2 regions of the Catellatospora sp. NPDC049609 genome follow, and region 1 is predicted to be linked to the other one. Evidence: riboswitches for the same ligand, from Rfam matches in the RefSeq annotation. Region 1 holds a riboswitch; the other holds the start of a gene.

What was found. A riboswitch is a leader RNA that binds a small molecule or an ion and turns the genes downstream of it on or off. The one in region 1 is predicted to bind glycine.
Region 2: linked by a shared signal. The riboswitch ahead of gcvP (aminomethyl-transferring glycine dehydrogenase) and the one ahead of gcvH (glycine cleavage system protein GcvH) in region 1 are both predicted to bind glycine.

What each region holds. Positions count from the first base shown of each region.
Region 1 is NZ_JBFAOU010000087.1:2,231-5,406, forward strand. Features, by position in the region: gene AB0J67_RS23060 (class I SAM-dependent methyltransferase) at 1-20, opposite strand, end outside; gene AB0J67_RS23065 (hypothetical protein) at 197-613, opposite strand; gene AB0J67_RS23070 (helix-turn-helix transcriptional regulator) at 781-1,617, shown strand; glycine riboswitch at 1,673-1,764, shown strand; gene gcvH (glycine cleavage system protein GcvH) at 1,911-2,294, shown strand; gene glyA (serine hydroxymethyltransferase) at 2,291-3,176, shown strand, end outside.
Region 2 is NZ_JBFAOU010000043.1:26,376-29,551, reverse strand. Features, by position in the region: gene AB0J67_RS14885 (hypothetical protein) at 1-265, shown strand, start outside; gene AB0J67_RS14880 (zinc-binding dehydrogenase) at 361-1,338, shown strand; glycine riboswitch at 1,500-1,588, shown strand; gene gcvP (aminomethyl-transferring glycine dehydrogenase) at 1,656-3,176, shown strand, end outside.

The sequences.
Region 1 (3,176 bases):
AAACTACGTGGAAGATCCACTTCTGCGATTCCTCTGGTCGGGTCCAACGGTCGGCATGCAGTCGAGGTTGACCACGGGCGCGGGCATCAAAGCACCTCCAGAGATCGTGAAAGCCGCAACCTAGCGGCGGGCGGCGGTGCCGTCGAGCGGGTTTCCGGTCCCCGCCTCCCCCCGGAGGGCGGGGACCGGTGCGCGCTCAGGCGAGCCGGCGCAGGCCGACGAACTGCAGCTCGGCGAGCGCGGCCACCGCGGCGGCCTGCACCAGCACGAACGCCGTGCCCGCGCCGGTGAGCGGGTACGGGCCGGCCAGCGTCAGCACCACACTGGCGATCACCCAGCCGGCGTTGCCGACGATCACCGTCCACACCGCGCCGCGGCTGATCCGGCGGCGGGTGCCGATGGCGACGAGCAGCGCCGCGTACCCGATGAGGAACGCGCCGACCGGCGCCGACAGGCTCCGCGGCGCGCCGAGCAGCTCGCCGAGCGGGCCGCCCGCGGCCAGCAGCAGCACGCCCATGGCGCCGGAGGCGACGGCGTCGGCGGCCAGCGCGATCCGCAGCAGCCGGTCGGGCGCCGTACCCGTCGCCATGGTGTCGAGGTCACGAGTCGTCATCGGTCGTCTCCTTGCCTGAGGGCCACGGGCGTGGCCGCGGCGGGCCGCAGCGCGGCCCGGTCGGTCGCCACCCACGATCGGGTGCCGAGGGTCGCGGTGTCGATGACGTGCGAGGTAATGGCGCCGGTGCGGGCGGCCCGCATAGGGTCGGTCGCGGGGAGGGACCGATGACGACGACGGCGCAGGCGCAACGTCCGGTGGGCGAGCTGCTGCGGCAGTGGCGGGAGCACCGCCGGCTGTCCCAGCTGGACCTGTCGAACCAGGCCGAGGTGTCCACCCGGCATCTGAGCTTCGTGGAGACGGGACGCTCGCGGCCCAGCCGGGACATGGTGCTGCACCTGGCCGAGCAGCTCGACGTGCTGCTGCGCGAGCGCAACCGGCTGCTGCTCAGCGCCGGGTACGCGCCGGTGTACGCGCAGACCGCGCTGGACTCGCCACCGATGGCCGCGGTGCGCACCGCGCTGCGCCAGGTGCTCGACGGCCACGAGCCCTACCCGGCGGTCGTCGTGGACCGGTGGTGGCACCTCGTCGACGCCAACGCCGCGCTCGGCGTGCTCACCGCCGGGATCGCGCCGCACCTGCTGGCCGCCCCCGCGAACGTGCTGCGGGCCGGGCTGCACCCGGACGGCATGGCGCCCCGCATCGTGAACCTCGGCGAGTGGCGCGCGCACCTGCTCGGCAGGCTGCGCCGGCAGGTCGCCGCGACCACCGACCCGCAGCTCGCCGACCTGTACGCGGAGCTGTGCGGCTACCCGTGCGAGCAGCCCGAGCCGGAGGTCGAGACGCCGGGCGCGGGCGACATCGCGTTGCCGCTGCGGCTGCGCCACGAGGGCGGGGAACTGGCCTTCATCAGCATCGTCGCGACGTTCGGCACGCCGCTGGACGTCACCGTGGCGGAGCTGACGATCGAGTCGTTCTTCCCCGCCGACCGGCACACCGCCGACGTGCTGCGGGAGCTGCACGGGCAGGGCGGCGCGGCGTCCACGGCGGACCCGCGGCCTTGACGGCCGGGTCCGCGGGTGCCTACGGTACGCGGCGACAACTGAAGACTTCGCCGACAGAACCACGGCGGGAGAGTCCCGGTGCGGCCGGGACGCCGAAGGAGCAACCACTCCCCGGAATCTCTCAGGCACCCGTACCGCCGCGGTGAGGCGACTCTGGAAAGTCAGGACGGCAGTCCTGCGCCCACGGTGCAAACCACCCCGCCGGTGGTGAAGCTCTCAGGCTCCATGACAGAGGGGGAGGCACACCGACCCCGGTGCCGCGCGTCGCGGCACCCCGGACCAGGGAGCCTCCCGTGAGCACTGCCGTACCCGCGCACCTGCGCTACACCCGCGAGCACGAATGGCTGACCGGCGACGGCGACGTCGCGACGGTCGGCATCACCGCGTTCGCCGCGGGCGCGCTCGGCGACATCGTCTACCTCGAACTGCCCGCACCCGGCCGGACCGTCACGGCCGGCGAGCCGTGCGGCGAGGTCGAGTCCACGAAGTCGGTCAGCGAGCTCTACGCCCCCGCCGACGGCGAGATCGTCGCCGTCAACGAGGCCGCCACGGCCGACCCGGGCCTGCTCAACAGCGACCCGTACGGGCAGGGCTGGCTGTTCCGGCTGCGCCTGACCGGCACCCCGGAGCTGCTGGACGCGGCCGGGTACGCGGCGCTCACCGGGCAGGACGCGTGACCGGGCTGGAGCGCACGCTCGCCGAGTTCGACCCCGAGGTGGCCGCGGCGCTGCGCGCCGAGCTGGGGCGCCAGCGCGACACCCTGGAGATGATCGCCAGCGAGAACTTCGCGCCGCTGGCCGTGCTGCAGGCGCAGGGCTCGGTGCTGACCAACAAGTACGCCGAGGGCTACCCGGGGCGGCGCTACTACGGCGGCTGCGAGCACGTCGACGTCGTCGAGCGGCTGGCGATCGAGCGGGTCAAGGCGCTGTTCGGCGCGGCGTACGCCAACGTGCAGCCGCACTCGGGCGCGCAGGCCAACGCCGCCGCCATGGCCGCGCTGATCCAGCCCGGCGACACCATCCTCGGGCTGGACCTGGCCCACGGCGGCCACCTCACGCACGGCATGCGGATCAACTTCTCCGGCCGCCTCTACCGCGCCGTGGCGTACCGCGTCTCCGAGCAGGACGGACGCGTCGACATGGGCGAGGTCGAGCGGCTCGCGCACGAGCACCGGCCCGCTCTGATCATCGCGGGCTGGTCGGCGTACCCCCGGCAGCTGGACTTCGCCGCGTTCCGGCGGATCGCCGACGCGGTCGGCGCCCGGCTCATGGTGGACATGGCCCACTTCGCCGGGCTGGTCGCGGCGGGCCTGCACCCCAACCCGGTGCCGTACGCCGACGTGGTGACGACCACCACCCACAAGACGCTCGGCGGCCCGCGCGGCGGCGTGGTGCTGACCCGCCACGAGGACGTCGCACGCAAGGTCGACAGCGCCGTCTTCCCCGGTCAGCAGGGCGGGCCGCTGCAGCACGTGATCGCCGCGAAGGCGGTGGCGTTCCGGATGGCGGCCGAGCCGGAGTTCGCGCAGCGGCAGCGGCGTACGCTCGCCGGCGCGCGGC
Region 2 (3,176 bases), on a different contig from region 1:
CACGCCGAACCGGGCCGACCGGCACCGCGAGCGCCAGGTGCTGTGGGACGCGACCGGTCCGGCCGTCGAGCCGGAGGCGGCCGAGCAGGTCGAGGTCCGGCTGTACGTGAAGAAGTCCAGGTGGATGTCCATGCGCTGGCGCAAGTGCCGGGACACGCCGCTGGCGCGCGACGTCGAATACAAGCTGCGGCGCCGCGCCGAGCTGGGCATGGTCGACGAGGCGGCCGTCGAGGCGCAGGTGGATCGCATCCGCCGCCGCACATAGCGGACTGGGACCGGTCGGTGCGCGCCGACGGAGCTTGACCTCAAGTCGGCTTGAGGTTTTAGCGTCGGTCGACACCGACGCACCCAGGAGTGACCATGCGCGCCATCCGGCAGTACGAGTTCGGCCCCGCCGAGAACCTGCGCTACGAGGAGGTCCCGGACCCCGTGCCCGGCGACGGCCAGGTGCTGATCGAGGTCGAGGCGGCAGGCGTACACCTCATCGACACCACGATCCGCGCCGGCGGGGCGGTGCCGTTCCCGCTGCCCCAGCTGCCGATGACCCCCGGTCGTGAGGTCGCCGGGCGGGTGGCGGCGACCGGTCCGGGCGTGGATCCCGCCTGGCGGGGCCGCCGCGTCGTCGCCCATCTCGGCATGGCCAGCGGCGGGTACGCCGAGCGCGCCGTCGCCGGGGTCACGTCCCTGCACGAGATCCCGGAGCGGCTGAGCGCGCCCGCCGCCGTGGCCATGATCGGCACCGGGCGGACGGCGGTCGGCGTGCTGCGGCTGGCGGGGCTGCGCGAGGGCGACGCGGTGCTGGTCACCGGCGCGGCCGGCGGCCTGGGCACGCTGTTCGTGCAGGCGGCCCAGCGGGCTGGGGCGCTGGTCGTCGGCGCGGCGGGCGGGCCGGACAAGGTGGCCCGGGTGCTGTGCAACGGCGCGGACGTCGCCGCCGACTACAACGAGCCGGGCTGGGCCGACAAGGTCCGCGCCGAGCTGGGGGAGCGGGACCTGACCGTGGTGCTGGACGGCGTCGGCGGCGCGGCGGGCCGGGCGGCCCTGGAGCTGCTCGCCCCGGCGGGCCGCTTCCTGATCTTCGGCTGGTCCGCCGGCAGTGCGACCGAGATCACCACGCAGGACCTCTACGCCCGGGGCATCACCGCGTCCTCGGCGCTCGGGCCCGCGATGCTCAAGGTCGTCGGCGGTCTCCGCCCGCTGGAGGAGCAGGCCCTGCGCGAGGCCGCCGAGGGCTGGTTCACCCCCGCGATCACCGAGTTCCCGCTGTCCGGGGCCGCCGCCGCCCACCACGCCCTGCAGACCCGGGCCACCGTCGGCAAGGTCGTCCTCCTCCCTTGATCATTCGACTTGCCTGGCACATGGGCGTATCGCGGCGCCCGATACGCCCATGTGCCGGGCAGGTCGCGCGATCATGAGCTGGGGAGATCGACACTCGGCCGAGCGGAGTGGCATAGGTTACGGTGCGGAAACACGAGGGCTGGTAGCGTGGGCGGTGCCGGCACACCCGTGTGGGAGAGACCGCGTGCAGCGGCGCCGAAGGGGCAATTCCTCCCCGGAACCTCTCAGGCACCCGGACCACAACGGGCATGGCGACTCTGGAGCGACGCCGCGACAGAGGGGGAGGACCTAACACGTCCTCGACCCCGGAGTCTCACATGAGCGCTTTCGTCGAACGTCACATCGGCCCCGGTCCCGACCAGACCGAGCGCATGCTCAACGCCATCGGGTACTCCTCGATCGAGGAGCTGATGGACGCCGCCATCCCCGAGGTGATCCGCTGGCACGGGGCGCTGGACCTGCCCGTCGCCGCCACCGAGGCGGAGACCATCGCCGAGCTGCGCGCCTTCGCCGCCCGCAACACCGTGGCCACCTCCATGATCGGCCTGGGCTACTACGGCACGCACACCCCCGGCGTGATCAAGCGCAACGTGCTGGAGAACCCGGCCTGGTACACGGCGTACACGCCGTACCAGCCGGAGATCAGCCAGGGGCGGCTGGAGGCCCTGCTCAACTTCCAGACCGTGGTCACCGACCTGACCGGCCTGGCCACCGCCAACGCCTCGATGCTGGACGAGGGCACCGCCGCCGCCGAGGCGATGACGCTGGCCCGCCGCGCGGCCAAGAGCAAGAGCAACGTGTTCGTGGTCGACGCGGACACCCTGCCGCAGACCATCGACGTGATCACCACCCGGGCCGAGCCGCTCGGCATCGAGGTGCGGGTGCTCGACCTGGACACCGAGCCGCTGCCGGCGGAGTTCTTCGGCCTGCAGCTGCAGTACCCGGGCGCCTCCGGCGCGCTGCGCGACCACGCCGCGCTGATCGAGGCCGCGCACGCCCGGCAGGCCCTGGTCTCGGTCGCCGCCGACCTGCTGGCGCTGACCCTGGTCCGCGCGCCGGGCAGCATCGGCGCCGACATCGCCTGCGGCAGCGCCCAGCGCTTCGGCGTGCCGATGGGCTTCGGCGGCCCGCACGCCGGCTACCTGGCGGTGCGCACCGGGCTGGAGCGCTCGCTGCCCGGCCGCCTGGTCGGCGTCTCCAAGGACGTCGACGGCACCCGGGCGTACCGGCTCGCCCTGCAGACCCGCGAGCAGCACATCCGCCGCGAGAAGGCGACCAGCAACATCTGCACCGCGCAGGTGCTGCTCGCCGTCATGGCCAGCATGTACGCCGTCTACCACGGCCCGGACGGGCTGCGGCGGATCGCCCGCCACGCGCACGACAGCGCGAGCCGCCTGGCGGTCAGCCTGCTCACCGGGGGCGTGGAGATCGCGCACACGGCGTTCTTCGACACCGTCACGGCGGTCGTGCCGGGCCGCGCCGAGACCGTCGTCGCCGCGGCCGAGCAGGCCGGGATCAACCTGTGGCGGATCGACGCCGACCGGGTCGGGATCTCCTGCGACGAGACCACCACGGTCGCGCACCTGAAGGCGGTGTGCGCCGCGTTCGGCGTGGAGCTGGCCGAGCCGCGCGAGGCCACCGCGATCCCGGCGCACCTGGCCCGGGACACCGAGTTCCTGACCCACGAGGTGTTCCGCAGCCACCACTCCGAGACGGCCATGCTGCGCTACCTGCGCCGCCTGTCCGACCTGGACTACGCGCTGGACCGGGGCATGATCCCGCTGGGCTCGTGCACCATGAAGCTCAACGCCACCACGGAGATGGAGGCGGTCACCTGG